2 regions of the Mesorhizobium sp. M0800 genome follow, and region 2 is predicted to be linked to the other one. Evidence: riboswitches for the same ligand, from Rfam matches in the RefSeq annotation. Region 2 holds a riboswitch; the other holds the start of a gene.
What was found. A riboswitch is a leader RNA that binds a small molecule or an ion and turns the genes downstream of it on or off. The one in region 2 is predicted to bind cobalamin.

Region 1 (7,606 bases), on a different contig from region 2:
ATCTGGCGGCATGCTTCGGAGCGGGGTACGTCGTCGCGAACAAATGACCAGTTGAGAATGGTCACTGGGCCTGTGAGCATTCCCTTCACAGGGTTTTCCGTAAGCGACTGGGCGAACTGCCACCAGCGCAGCGTCATCGGATTGGGCCTCGATACGTCGCCGAAGATGATGGGGGGGCGCACGTAACGCGACCCATAGCTCTGCACCCAGGCATGCTGGGTGAAGGCGAAGCCGGACAGCTGCTCGCCGAAATGCTGTACCATGTCGTTTCGTTCGAACTCACCGTGCACCAGCACGTCCAGCCCGATCTCTTCCTGCCAGCGAATTGCAGCCTCGATCTCCTTCTTCAGGAAGGTCTCGTAGTCGACATAGCTCAGCTGGCCCTTCGCATGAGCGGCCCGCGCCCTGCGTACCTGCGGCGTCTGCGGGAAGGATCCGATCGTCGTCGTCGGGAACGGCGGCAGCCCGAGCGTGCCGGCCTGGACTCTGGAGCGCTCGGCAAAAGCGCTCTCTCGTCGCTTCATGCTGTCGTCAATGCTGGCGATCCGCCCCTCAACAAGCGGGTCATGGATCTTCGTGGATGTCACGCGGGTGGCGGCAGCCTCGGCAGACGCTTTCAACGCGCCTGCCACCGCATCCCTGCCTTGGGACAGGGCCCGGGCCAGCAACACCAACTCGTCGGTCTTCTGGGCCGCGAAGGCGAGCCACGACCTGATGTCCGCGTCGAGTTCCGTCTCCATGCGCAGGTCAATCGGCACATGCAGCATCGAGCAAGAAGGCGCGATCTCGACGCGGTCCAAGGGCCAGCCGGCGACGATCGGTTTGATGCGGTCGAGAATGGCGGGCAGGTTCGCACGCCAGACGTTGCGGCCATCGATCAAGCCAAGCGAGAGCACCAGATCCTTCGGTGCGAGCCGACCCACCGTTTCCAGCTGCTGGGGAGCGCGCACGAGATCAATATGCAGCCCGGCCAGGGGCAGAGAAACCGCGGTTTCGAGATTGTCTCCCAGCGGCCCGAAATAGGTAGCCAGCATGATCTTCAGCTCGGGCGCGGCTTTCGACAGCTGGCCATAGGCGAATTCGAACGCAGCTCGTTCGTTCGGGTTCAGATCGAGGACAAGCGCTGGCTCATCGATCTGCACCCAGTCGGCTCCCGACAGCTTCAGCCTCTGCAGGAGTTGCTCGTAGACGGGCAGCAGCCGCGGCAGGAGCGCGATGGGATCGAATCCCTCGGCAGGCGATTTCGCCAGCTTGAGGAAGGTGACCGGTCCAAGGATGACTGGGCGTGTGTGAATGCCGAGGGCTTTAGCCTCGAGGAAGTAATCAACCGGCTTCGTCGACGAAAGAGCGAACGTTTGATCATCGTTTAGTTCCGGCACAATGTAGTGATAGTTGGTGTCAAACCACTTGGTCATTTCCATCGCGGTTACACCAGGCCGATGAGCCGCATGCTGGTGACCAGCGTGTCCACAATCCTCCGTCTGACCTTGGTTGCCGCGCGCCATAGCGAAGTAGATGTCGAGTGGGACCTCGCCGCCATTCCAGGCGTAACGAGACGGAAGGGCGCCGACCATGGCTGCGGTGTCGAGCACATGGTCGTAAAGCGAGAAGTCGTTCGACGGGATTTTCGACACGCCGCGATCGTGCTGCTCTTCCCAACTAGCGGCACGGAGCGCCTTCGCCGTCGTGAGAAGGTCGGCGGCGGAAGATTTTCCGGACCAGTAGCTTTCAAGCGCGAATTTCAGTTCTCGCCGACGACCGAAGCGGGGCACGCCGAGCGTTGCTACAGGAATTTGCTGAGAGACAGTCATGCCAGACCCCGATGGTTGGGGCGTCGGTGACAAGGAAGGCGCTAGCAGGCCGGCACGAACGCCAGGCTGCAGCGGCCACCGAGACACCCCGCCCGTGGACGTAATTCGCCGTGGCAGGTCTCCTGGCTCGCGGGTCATAGCCTCTACCCGTCTTCCCAAGGCTATTCGCCTCAGTGACATGAGTGGGGTTGGCTCGCCGCTAACAGTTGCGGGGGCAGCGCCGGCATCGCACCGGCTTCCCTCTTAGCTCCGCTGCGGCAGCGCCGTACGGAGAACCACGACGCGGGAGACAATTACAGCGGTTCGCTTCTTTGTCAACGCCGCATAAAGAAATGTTTATGTCGTTATGTTAAATTTCCGTTGGCATGTTCCAAAGGTCGCCTCGAAAGCGAAAACTGTGGAAGCCTTGAGCGGCCGGTAAATCAAAGCAATGACGCACGGCGCCCTTGTCCAGGAGGATGGAGTTCGTCGGCTGCCGGCAGCAAACATACCGGCAAGCGCCGTGGTGCTGCTTAGCGCATCATGCGAACCACCTCGGCGTCGAACTTCGGCTCCGAGGTTCCGACCGCTTCGTTGGTGATCTGCTCGCGACCATATTCGGCTCAATGGCGAGGCTGTTTCCCATGTGGAAGCTGTTGGCCGTGATGCCCTCGGTGACTCGGTGATATGACACAACGATTTCGGGGGGAGCACACCGAGGCCAGGCGCAGCGGCGTGTTGCGAAGTGATCGAGGCCAATGTCTCGAACTGCTTGTTCGCAGCCCACCGGCTCAAGGTAACCCGGCTCAAACCACCGGGCCAGCTCAAGTCCTGTCCAAATGAGGCCTGAGCGGCAAATCGTCGTGCACGCGCACGGTTTGGCGTTCGATCTTGTGATGCGTCTTGGGCGGACAATCGCCACGGTACAGCGCGCAGAAGCGGTCCCCAATTGGGAAGCCGAGGGCGGTGAGGGCAAGCCAGCGCCACAGGCGGAAGGGGACTTGGACCTGTTTGCCCTGCTGGACCACAAGTTCGCGACACAGGGCCTCAAGGAGAAGACCAAGAGTGATTATGCGCGGGACCTCGCCAAATTCATCAAAAGCAGCGGGCGTCAAAGTTCGGCGCCGATTGACATGGAGATAGCCATCGCGGCGGACCGCCCAGGCGGACCGCAAGCCGGAATACAACCGGGTGCAGGCGGCCAAGCTCGTCCACAAGATGGCGTCGGGCACACACCGGCGATGGGAGAGCGGACCGTGGAGTGCAGGAACTTCACGCCTATCCACGCTCCCGTGGACGTGTCCTGCGGCACATCGGCAGCGATATTGAGGAGGCAGTTGAGCTTCTGGTCGAGCACTCTTACCTGCCACTACCTACGCTTAACGTCATCTCGTACTGAAAACGCACCACGCAAGGTCGAGATGTAACATGCGCCCTTCGTGGATGGTTCTAAGCTTCCTCGGGCGCGGTCAATCTGTGATAACGGTCGCTTGGAACCTCCATCACCGCGACGCGATCAAGGTTGGCGTATCGCGCTCGGTAGTAACCTTCTTCCTCCACTTCGGCGAAACTACACTGGGGAACGTCAAAGGTCGCAGCTTCCAATCCGAAGAAAGTCGTAGCGGTTTCTTCATCCAAGAAGTTCCACTCATCTTCTCCGTCGTCATATGTGACGCGAACATAGGAGGCCATGCGCACGGCTTCCTGATCACCCATCTCTGCGATGATGGCATCGCATTCTTTCTTCAGCTTTCCTGAAACCTCACCCTTATCCCAGTCATCCAAAGCCCGATAGATTTCTGGATGATAATACTCTGGCATCTCCTCTACATCGTCACCGATAAGCTCAATGGTGCGGACATATTGCGGATTTATCAAGAGTATTTTGTTGTCAAGGCTCCAACAATACAGCCATGGCCTGCTTGTGTTATTTCTACGAAGATTATGAAGTTCCTTCAACTGACGTAAAATCGATTCACGCGCCTTTTCATCGATAGGATATTGGCGGCTGCCAACAGTCGTCTTGATTCTGAGCGTGCCGTATCGCGTTTCGGCATCGGCAATTGCAAACGGGCTCGTGCGCCACTCCTCGACATCAATCTTCCAGCCCAGCAGCTCCTCGACCGTGCATTTCAACGTGAGACAAAGGTCCTTGATCTGCTCGACGTTCAACTGCGTTTTGCCTGTTTCCCAACGGGCCACAGTCTGTTGCGTCGTTGCCATCTGCTCTGCCAAATCTTTTTGAGTCATGCCCAGTCGAACCCTAAGCTCTTTCATGTTCATAACTCACCTCGCGTGTTCAACACACGCATCGTGGATGAATTAATCTAACACGTCAAGCGTGTTCAAAAATCGCAGCATGTGTTTTTAGGGCGTCTTCGAGGCTCCGGCAGCCGTTCATGACCACTTGCGCAAGACACAGGGCTGGTACACAGCACGAATGGGCGATCCAAAATTACTGCTGCGATGCTCGTCATCAGCCAAGCTGCCGCCGCACCTTCCACTAGGGTGCCAAGGTTCGAAATGAGTGCAGCCGACCATAGCGAACGGAAGGTCTTGTGCTCAAAAGGAACGAGTGAAGATGTTCTCTTCGCCATTGTGGGAAGCCTCGGGATTGACCGCGGGGCTGGATTTGTTTCGCCTCACTCAACCATGGCCTCGCCGTACAAGCCAAGCTGCCACAGTGCGCGCCTGCTAACCCAGAAAACTTGGCGGCCTTACAGGCATGCGCAGGACGTGCGAAGCCGCTCAAATCTCCCCAGATGGTCAGCCATCGAAGACCGGCATCACTTGCCCGTTGAGCGGCTATACGATAATGCTCCGCGCTAAGCAGGAAGCGCCAAAAAATTCGAGCGGCGACTTCATTCTCCTATTCAGGAAGGAACTATGAGGCGGCAGACGCGACCATTCACCGTGGAAATCAAACAAAAGCGCAATTATCAAAAATCCGCACGTTCCATCTGGGGCAATTTCGACATCGCCGCGGCGATGGCCGAGACAACAAAGGAAGTCGAGCCGTTAAATCGTCAGCTTGTTGACTCTACTGTAGTGGCCCTTGATGCTGAACCTTTGCACAAACCGCGAGTGGAGCATTTCATGGCCAATCCCCTGGAGACCGAGTCAGCAGTAGTTCATAGCGAACCGGCAGACAAAACGGAAACGCCAAAACCGAAGACGAGAGCGCGGCGGTCGAGGAAGCCAGAAGCTGAGGCGAGCGCGCCTGCCAAGCCGATATCCGCGACCACTGAAGCACCGCCGTCAGCGCGAACGGGCCGAAAGAGCTACTCCGCGAAGGATCGTGCCCAGAAGCTGGCGCAGATCGAGACCTCGATCGGCGGCGGCGCTACTCTCAAGAGCGCGGTGAAGCAAGCCGGCATCTCGGAACAGACATACTATCTTTGGAAGAAGGCGGCGGCGCCTGCGGCGGACAGTGACGGGCTGAAGGATCTCGTCGCGCTCGAGGAAGAAAACAAGCGGCTAAAGAGCCTGCTTGCCGATCGTCTCCGCAAGGAGAATGCGGAACTGAAGAAAAGGCTCGGGCTGGATTAAGGAGGGTGGGCAGCTGGTTCTTGGCTCGCCACCTACAGCAGCCCCGCCTGCTCGGCCTCTCTGCGCAAATTCTGGCGTGGCCTTGGGCCGATCTGCTGGATGACCAGCCCGGCCGCCAGCGAGCCGAGATCGCCGCACTGCTTCAGGCTGCGGCCTTGCGTGTAGCCGTAGAGGAAGCCGGCGGCGTAGAGGTCGCCGGCGCCTGTCGTGTCGACCAGCTCGCGGATCCTGGTCGCCTCGATGGTGACGGTCTCGTCGCCGCGCACGATCACCGAGCCCTTTTCCGAGCGGGTGACGGCGGCGATCTTGCAATCCTTGCGGATCTGCGCCAGCGCCTCGTCGAAGGACGATGTCTGGTAGAGCGACTTGATCTCGTGGCTGTTGGCAAAGACGATATCGACGGTGCCGGAGCGCATCAGATCGAGGAACTCGTCGCGGTAGCGGTCGACGCAGAACGAGTCCGACAATGTCATCGACACTTCGCGCCCGGCGGCATGGGCGAGCTTCGCCGTCTGCCTGATCGCCTCCTTGGCGCGCGGCGGGTCCCACAGATAGCCCTCGAAATAGGTGACGGCCGCGCCCGACGCCTTGTCGGCCTCGACGTCCTCCGGGCCGAGCTCGACGCAGGCGCCGAGATAGGTGTTCATCGAGCGCTCGCCGTCCGGCGTGACGAAGATCATCGAGCGCGCTGTCGGCGGTTCGCCGTTAAGCGGCCTGGTGTCGAAGGCGACACCCTGGGCATGGATGTCATGCGCGTAGATTTCGCCGAGCGCGTCGTTGGAGACCTTGCCGAAGAAGGCGGCGCGACCGCCGAAGGAGGCGACGCCCGCCGCCGTGTTGCCGGCGCTGCCGCCCGAGGCTTCAATGGCCGGGCCCATGCGGCTGTAGAGCAGTTCGGCGCGCCTCGTGTCGATCAAATTCATTGCGCCCTTGATGATGCCGTTGGTCTCCAGGAACGCCTCGTCGCACTGGGCGATGATGTCGACGATGGCATTTCCGATACAAAGCACGTCATAGTCCGGCATCAATCATGTCTCCGCCAAAAACCCACCGGCTTTCTGCCACGCCGGGCGCGGGCGGGTCTGGCCAGTGGGAATGGGCTTTCCGCTTGCCAATCGGTTCGGCGCCAGCCCTCACGGGGCGGCAAGTCCTGCCTCGCGACGCAATTCGTCGGCCCTGTCTGTCTTCTCCCAGGTGAAATCAGGCTCTTCACGGCCGAAATGGCCATAGGTCGCGGTCTTGCGGTAGATAGGGCGTAAGAGATCAAGCATCTTGATAATGCCCTTCGGTCTGAGATCGAACAACTCAAGAATGAGGCGCTCGATCCTTCTTTCCTCAACCCTCGCTGTTCCGAACGTGTTGACCATGACAGAAACCGGACTGGCCACGCCGATTGCGTAAGCAAGCTGCACCTCGCAGACGTCCGCAAGTCCGCTAGCGACGATATTCTTTGCGACATACCGGGCCGCATAGGCAGCTGAGCGGTCAACCTTGGACGGGTCCTTGCCCGAAAAGGCGCCGCCGCCGTGACGACCCATCCCACCATAGGAATCGACGATGATCTTGCGTCCAGTGAGACCGCAGTCGCCGCGCGGCCCGCCGACTACGAACCTCCCCGTCGGGTTGACCAGAATTCTGATGCCTTCCGTCTCCAGCTGGGTCGGCAGGACAGGCTTTATGATTTCCTCAATGACGCCCTCGCGGACCGTCTCTTGCGAGACCTGCTCGTCATGTTGGGTCGATACGACGATGGTATCAACGGCGACCGGGCGCAACCCCTCATAGCGCACTGAGACTTGGGATTTCATATCAGGACGCAACCAGCCAAGCTGTCGTGCTTTCCGGACATCTGCCTGTCGTTTCGTCAAGCGATGCGCGAGCTGGATCGGCAAAGGCATCAGGGTATCGGTTTCGCGGCATGCGTAGCCGAACATGAGGCCCTGATCTCCCGCTCCCTGCTGGAGGTCCTGCCCTCGTCCCTCGTCAACGCCCTGGCTAATGTCGGGCGATTGCTCGGTGAGTGCATGAACGACGGAGCAACGCCGGCCGTCAAAGCCGACAGCCTCATCGTCGTATCCAATATCGAGAATCGTATCGCGCGCAACTTGGCTATAATCCACCCGCGCATCGCTAGTAATCTCGCCAGCCACAACGACTATCCCTGATTTTACCAACGCTTCACAGGCGACGCGTGCCTTGGGATCGGTGCGGAGGATGGCGTCGAGGATGGCATCCGAGATGTTGTCGGCCAACTTATCCGGGTGTCC
Region 2 (7,606 bases):
TGGACAAGAATGCCCTCATCCATTGCTGGGGTCTGGGTGCTCAAGCCACGGACTGTAAGCAGATCGCCTTCTGCAATAAGCTTGAACCCCTCTTTGAGAAGATCGGTCGACGAGAGACCCTCACCGGACCCAGCAAGCGACACTTCAGCGGAAGCCGCAAGGCATGCCGCGGCCAGAAACGCCTTTGACGGTCGAGCCATTCCCATCATCACCGATCGACCTCACCAAACACGATGTCGAGTGAACCCAACACGGCGGTGACGTCGGCCAACATGTGGCCGCGACACAAAAAGTCCATGGCCTGGAGATGCGCGAAGCCGGGCGCGCGCAGCTTGCAGCGATAGGGCTTGTTGGTGCCGTCGGAGACGAGATAGACGCCGAACTCGCCCTTCGGTGCCTCGACGGCGGCATAGACCTCGCCGGCCGGCACGCGGTAGCCTTCGGTGTAGAGCTTGAAGTGATGGATCAGCGCTTCCATCGAGCGCTTCATCGCCGCGCGCTTCGGCGGCACCACCTTCCCGTCGAGGTTCGACACCGGGCCGGCGCCCTCCTTGCCGAGCAACAGGTCAACGCACTGGCGCATGATCTTGGCCGACTGGCGCATCTCTTCCATGCGCACTAGGTAGCGGTCGAAACAGTCACCGTTCTTGCCGATCGGAATGTCGAAATCCATCTCCGCATAGCATTCGTAGGGCTGCGATTTGCGCAGGTCCCAGGGTGCACCCGAGCCGCGCACCATGACGCCCGAAAAACCCCAGGCCCAGGCGTCGGCCAGAGACACCGTCGCGATGTCGACATTGCGCTGCTTGAAGATGCGGTTGCCGGTCAAGAGCGAGTCGAGGTCGTCGAGCGATTTCAGGAACGGGTCGATCCACTTGCCGATGTCCTCGATCAGCTTCTGCGGCAGATCCTGATGCACGCCGCCGGGGCGGAAATAGGCCGCGTGCATGCGCGAGCCGCTGGCACGCTCATAGAACACCATCAGCTTTTCGCGTTCGACGAAGCCCCACAGCGGCGGCGTTAGCGCGCCGACATCCATCGCCTGCGTCGTCACGTTGAGGATATGCGACATGATGCGGCCGATTTCCGAATAGAGAACTCGGATCAACTGGCCCCGCTTCGGCACCTCGATGCCGAGCAGCCGCTCGGCGGCGAGCGCAAAGGCGTGCTCCTGGTTCATCGGCGCGCAATAATCGAGCCGGTCGAGATAGGGCACGGCCTGCAGATAAGTCTTGGCCTCGATCAGCTTTTCCGTGCCGCGGTGCAACAGCCCGATATGCGGATCGACGCGATCGACGACTTCGCCGTCAAGCTCCAGCACCAGGCGCAAAACGCCGTGCGCCGCTGGATGTTGCGGGCCAAAATTGATGTTGAAGTTGCGAACGGAGGTTTCAGCCATTTACTGCTTTGCCTTTTCATCCCCCGGAAGCACGTAATCCGTACCTTCCCACGGAGACAGAAAATCGAAATTGCGGAATTCCTGCTTGAGCTCCACCGGCTCGTAGATGACGCGCTTGGCTTCGTCGTCGTAACGCACCTCGACGAAGCCGGTCAGCGGAAAGTCCTTGCGCAGCGGATGGCCTTCAAAGCCGTAATCGGTAAGAATCCGCCGCAGATCGGGATGGCCCGAAAACAGCACGCCATAGAGATCATAGGTCTCGCGCTCGAACCAGTCGGCGCCGGGATATATCCCGGTGATCGACGGCACCAGCGTCTCTTCGTCGGCCTGGACCTTGATGCGGATGCGGATATTCTGTCTCGGCGACAGCAAATGATAGACGACGTCGAAGCGCTTCGCCCGCGACGGATAATCGGCGCCGCAGACGTCGATGATCGAAATGAACTGGCATTTCGGGTCGTCGCGCAGGAAGGTCACCACCTCGATCAGGTCGCGCGGCTCGACCGAGATGGTGAGTTCGCCATAGGCGAACACCGCCTCGCCGATCCGGCCGATCAGCTTCTCGCCGAGATAGGTCGAGAGGTCATTCAACGCCTGGGTCATGACAACCTCGCCAACCAGCCCAGAACCTTGCGCGAGTCTTCTGGATCTTTTTCACCAAACCAGCCGCTCGCCCTGGCGGCGTCAATAGTCAAAAAAACCTGGCATTCATCATCGTCACCCGGCTCGCCAAAAAACAGCTTTCCGACAAACTGCCGGGTTTCCAGATGCGCAGGGTCGCCATTTAGAGCAACGCATTCCACAAACAGCTTTTCGGTAGCTGCTCCCTGGCCCGACGCGGCAGAGGAAAGCTTGGCCGACATTTCACCAATCAGATTCTTGGTTCGATCGCCAAGCGAACGCAGTCTTACGTCGCCATGATAAAAGACAATTCGTGGGTCGCTTGTCGGCTCGGCTTCCCAATCATTCAATCGGATGTCGATACCGACACCAGCAGCACCAAATTTCGTGTCTGTTGAGAGCGCAGAAGAATAAAACGTCGAACCGGAGTCCGTTTTTACAAATCGCTGTTCAGACGTTCTGAACATCAAATCCAGCCAAGGTTCAGGGTTGCCATAAATGATCCGATCTTCATCCATGGCGATTTACCGCTCGATCGTGCCGGTGCGGCGGATCTTCTTCTGCAGCAGAAGGATGCCGTAGAGCAGCGCTTCGGCGCTCGGCGGACAGCCGGGCACGTAGATGTCGACCGGCACGATGCGGTCGCAGCCGCGCACCACCGAATAGGAATAATGATAATAGCCGCCGCCATTGGCGCAGGAGCCCATCGAGATGACGTAGCGCGGCTCCGGCATCTGATCGTAGACCTTGCGCAGCGCCGGCGCCATCTTGTTGGTCAGCGTGCCGGCGACGATCATGATGTCGGACTGGCGCGGGGACGCGCGCGGCGCGACACCGAACCTCTCCGAGTCATAGCGCGGCATCGAAGTATGGATCATCTCGACGGCGCAGCAGGCGAGGCCAAACGTCATGAACATCAGCGAGCCACTGCGCGCCCAGGTGATGAGCGCCTCGGTCGAGGTGACGAGAAAGCCCTTGTCGGCGAGTTCGTTGTTGATCTCCAGGAAGAACGGGTCGTCGGACCCGACCGGCCTGCCGGTGTTGGGGTCGATGAGGCCCTTGGGCTTCGGCGCGACGAGCGTACCGGAACTGTCGTTCAATCCCATTCCAGCGCTCCTTTTTTCCATTCATAGGCAAAGCCGATGGTCAGCACCGCCAAAAACACCATCATCGACCAGAAACCGAGCATGCCGATCTGACTGAACGACACCGCCCAAGGAAACAGGAAGGCCACCTCCAGGTCGAAGATGATGAACAGGATCGACACCAGGTAGAAGCGGATATCGAACTTCATGCGGGCGTCGTCGAACGAGTTGAAGCCGCACTCATAGGCGGAAAGCTTTTCCGGATCGGGGTTGCGGTAGGCCACCAGGAACGGTGCGGCGAGCAGCGCCAGCCCGACGATCAGCGCCACGCCGATGAACAGGACGATGGGCAGGTACGAACCTAAAAGTGCGTTCATGCTGCAGTTTCCGTTGGCGGCCAATCCACTCTGATTACAGCACCGGACCCACTTGCGGAAGCGTGACAGTTTAACCACTGAACCGTTTTAAGGGGGCTCTATGCTGCAACGCGGCGAGGGTTAGCGCAGCGCTTTCGGCGAAGCAAGTCAAACCTTGTTCAAATCGCGGTGCTGGACGGCATATCCGGGAAAACTGGTCCGATCCGCTCCTGTTTGATTTCCTTCACTTTTTACTCCAGTTTTCTCTCCTGACATAGATGCCGCCAAAACCCTGTTAGCATGGCACGGAATCGCAGGTCATTTTCTCTGTCTAGAATCGTCCGGATGCCGCCTTCATGAAGGAAAAAATCTCGCTTGCCATGGCCCGCCGCATTGCGCTCGCGGCACAGGGATTCAATGACCCGCGCCCCACCGGCACGCCTGACCGCCGGCATCTGGCCCGCGTGCTTGCCCGTACCGGCCTGCTGCAGATCGATTCCGTCAGCGCCGTGGTGCGCGCCCACTATATGCCGCTCTATTCGCGGCTTGGCCCCTACAAGCTGGCGCTGCTCGACGACGCCGCCGTAACGCGCAAGCGCATGGTCTTCGAATATTGGGCGCACGAAGCCTCCTTCTTGCCGGTCGAGACCTATCCGCTGATGCGCTGGCGCATGCAGCGGGCCGAACGCGGCGACGAAATGTACAGCGGACTGGCCAAATGGGGCCGCGAGCACGCCGCCTATATCGAAGACATCTATCGCGAGGTTGCCGAACGAGGCCCGACCGCGGCGTCGGCTTTCGAAGGCCAGAAGGGTTCGGGCGGCTGGTGGGGCTGGAGCCATGCCAAGCACGCCTTCGAATGGCTGTTCTGGGCCGGCCGCATCACCACGGCGCATCGCCGCGGCTTCGAGCGGTTCTACGATCTGCCGGAACGCGTGCTGCCGCCGGCGGTACTCGCGCTACCGGTTCCCTGTCCCGAGGATGCTCACCGCGAATTGCTGCGCATCTCGGCCCGCGCCCACGGCATCGCCACGGCAGGCGACCTGCGCGATTATTTCCGGCTCTCGCCCGCCGACATCAAGGGCCGCATCGAGGAGTTGGTCGAGGCCGGCGACCTGTTGCCGGTGAGCGTCGAAGGCTGGAACAAAACAGCCTATCTCCACAAGGACGCCCGTTTGCCGCGCAAGATCGAGGCGCGCGCCTTGCTCGCGCCGTTCGATCCTGTCGTCTTCGAGCGGTCGCGCACCGAGCGGTTGTTCGACTTCCACTACCGCATCGAGATCTACACGCCGGCCGAAAAGCGCCGGTATGGCTATTATGTGCTGCCATTCCTGCTCGGCGACAGCATCGTCGGGCGCGTTGACCTCAGGGCCGACCGCCCGGCCGGCGTGCTGCGCGTCCATGCCGCCTATGCGGAGCCCGGCGCCTCGCTGCAAACCGCAGCCGAGCTTTTCGAAGAGTTGAAGCAGATGCAGGGCTGGCTCGGCCTGGAACGCATCGAGGTGACCGCTGCCGGCGACCTCGGCCGGCCGCTCGCGGATATCGCCGCGTCATAGACGTGCGTTGACACGACTGCCTCCACAAGCCTAAATCCGTTCCAGACGGTCCCCTACCCGCAACGGCAGGGGCCAAGAGGGAATGCGGTGCGAAATCTCGATTTCAAATCCGCGGCTGTCCCCGCAACTGTAAGCGACGAGCCTCGGCCGAAAACCACTGGGATATTCCCGGGAAGGCGGCACCCAGGCGATGACCCGCGAGCCAGGAGACCTGCCGTCTAGGACATAAGAATCCGATCGCCTGGCGGGTTTTCCGGGCAAGGAGCCTGATTTGGAACGCGACAGCAGTTTTTTGGCTGAGACAGCGGATTTATTGTCCGGCCATGGTGATTCCCCGGCCGGCGTTACCGTCATCGTTTGCTCGTCCTGCCGTGACGAGACCGGTTCGGACGCTCATCCGCGCGCCGGCGAACTACTCGCAGAGGACACGCGCCGCGCTGCTTCCAGCGAAAACATCAAAATCCGCACCGTCGAATGCCTCGGCAATTGCAAGCGCCGGCTCAGCGCCGCCATGCTGCGCGACGGCTGCTGGAGTTACGTCTTCGGTGATCTGACCACGACCAGCGGCGCCGATCTCGTCACCGGGGCAAAGCTGTTCGCCACCTCGACGGATGGGCTCATTCCATGGCGCGGCCGTCCCGATTGCCTGAAGCGCGGCCTGGTTGCCCGCATCCCTCCCCTTGACCTTTTGAAGGACCTGACATGACCGCTGCCTCCCTTTCGCGCGTTCCCTGCACCGTGGTCACCGGCTTTCTCGGCGCCGGCAAGACGACGTTGATCCGCCATTTGCTCGAAAACGCCAAAGGCAAGCGCCTGGCCATCATCGTCAACGAGTTCGGCGACATCGGCATCGACGGCGAGATCCTGAAGGGCTGCGCCATCGACACCTGCCCCGAGGAAAACATCGTCGAGCTGGCCAATGGTTGCATCTGCTGCACCGTCGCCGATGATTTCGTCCCGGCGCTGGACCAGATCCTGTCGCTGACGCCGAGGGTCGACCACATCCTGATCGAGACATCCGGCCTCGCTTTGCCCAAGCCGCTGGTCCAGGCCTTCCAGTGGCCGTCGGTGAAAAGCCGCGTGACGGTGGACGGCGTCATTGCCGTGGTCGACGGACCGGCGCTGGCTGATGGCCGCGTAGCCAACGACATGGACGCCCTGCAGGCCCAGCGCGCGCAGGACGAGACGCTCGACCATGACGATCCGGTCGAGGAAGTGTTCGAAGACCAGCTCGCCTGCGCCGACCTGATCATCCTGTCGAAGAGCGACCTGATGGACGCAGCCGGCTCGGCCCGTGCCAATGCCGTCATCGGCAAGCACGTTGCGCGGGCGGTGAAGATCGTACCGACTTCGCAAGGCAAGGTCGACCCGTCGGTGCTGCTCGGCCTCGGCCTCGCCGTCGAGGACGACATCGAGAACCGCAAGACCCACCACGACGACGAGCTCGACCACGAACATGACGATTTTGACTCGTTCGTCATCGACATCGCGTCTGTGTCCAACCCGGACGAGCTCGCACAACGCGTCGCCACGGCGGCGGAGGAAGAAAACGTGTTGCGCGTCAAGGGTTTCGTCGAAGTCGGCGGCAAGCCGATGCGGCTCCTGCTGCAGGCCGTCGGTCCGCGCGTCAACCACTATTACGACCGCGCCTGGACCGCTGAAGACGACCGCCGCTCGCGCCTGGTCGTCATCGGCCTGAAAGGGCTGAACCGCCCGGCCATCGAGCGTATCCTCGCCGGCTGACCCCAGGTACGAGCCGCGATGCACATCCTCACCACCACATCCGCCTCGCTCGACGATCTCGCCGAGCCTGTCGATCTCAGGCAAGCGCCTGCGGATGTCGTGGCGCTGTCCTTCACCGACAGCGACCTGGCCGGGCTGGCGGCGGCGTGGAAGGCAGATGCGCACCGCCTGCCGTCGATGCGGCTCGCCGCCTTGCGCGACCTGCGCCATCCGATGTCCGTCGACCTGTGGATCGACAGCGTCGCCCGCCACGCCAAGGTCATTCTGGTCCGCATCCTCGGCGGCTATGACTGGTGGCGCTATGGCTGCGACCAGCTCGCCGTTATCGCGCGAAATCGCGGTATCAAGCTGGCGCTCCTACCGGGCGAGAGCCACGACGAGGATTTGCGACTGATCGAAGGCTCGACGCTGCCGCGCGAGGAGTTGGACGCCCTGCTTGGCTATTTCCGCGAGGGCGGGCCGGCAAATATGACGGCGCTGGTGCAGAGGCTGACAAGTCTCGCTGGATCGGGTGCGGCGGTAGCCGAACCTGTTAGCGTGCCAAAGGCGGGATTTTACGAGCCGGGACTGGGGGTCGTAGAACGCGACGTCCCCCTCCTCCTCGAGGGGAGGGTCCGGCCGCAGGCCGGGGGTGGGGTCCTCTCCGAAGCGCGCCTACACAAAACGTCGCGCACTGCCGTGACGACCCCACCCGGCCCTGCGGGCCACCCTCCCCTCGAGGGGGAGGGGGACGTCGTGCCAATTCTCTTCTACCGTTCGATGCTGCTCGCCGCCGATGTCGCGCCCATCGACGCGCTTTTCGAAGCCCTGCGCCACCGCGGCATGGCTCCCGTGCCTATGTTCGTC

Region 1: another riboswitch for cobalamin. It lies ahead of metE (5-methyltetrahydropteroyltriglutamate--homocysteine S-methyltransferase); the one in region 2 lies ahead of NKI18_RS04785 (DUF1636 family protein).

The regions. Positions count from the first base shown of each region.
Region 1 is NZ_JAMYOZ010000019.1:86,989-94,594, reverse strand. It holds gene metE (5-methyltetrahydropteroyltriglutamate--homocysteine S-methyltransferase) at 1-1,811, opposite strand, end outside; cobalamin riboswitch at 1,907-2,106, opposite strand; gene NKI18_RS21430 (hypothetical protein) at 2,669-3,217, shown strand; gene NKI18_RS21425 (helix-turn-helix transcriptional regulator) at 3,240-4,073, opposite strand; gene NKI18_RS21420 (MFS transporter) at 4,136-4,387, opposite strand; gene NKI18_RS21415 (transposase) at 4,677-5,339, shown strand; gene NKI18_RS21410 (adenosine kinase) at 5,372-6,364, opposite strand; gene metK (methionine adenosyltransferase) at 6,473-7,606, opposite strand, start outside.
Region 2 is NZ_JAMYOZ010000003.1:785-8,390, reverse strand. It holds gene NKI18_RS04815 (NADH-quinone oxidoreductase subunit D) at 209-1,399, opposite strand; gene NKI18_RS04810 (NADH-quinone oxidoreductase subunit C) at 1,400-2,002, opposite strand; gene NKI18_RS04805 (hypothetical protein) at 1,999-2,538, opposite strand; gene NKI18_RS04800 (NuoB/complex I 20 kDa subunit family protein) at 2,545-3,126, opposite strand; gene NKI18_RS04795 (NADH-quinone oxidoreductase subunit A) at 3,117-3,482, opposite strand; gene NKI18_RS04790 (winged helix-turn-helix domain-containing protein) at 3,818-5,017, shown strand; cobalamin riboswitch at 5,047-5,250, shown strand; gene NKI18_RS04785 (DUF1636 family protein) at 5,289-5,723, shown strand; gene cobW (cobalamin biosynthesis protein CobW) at 5,720-6,760, shown strand; partial or broken gene NKI18_RS04775 (cobaltochelatase subunit CobN) at 6,779-7,606, shown strand, end outside.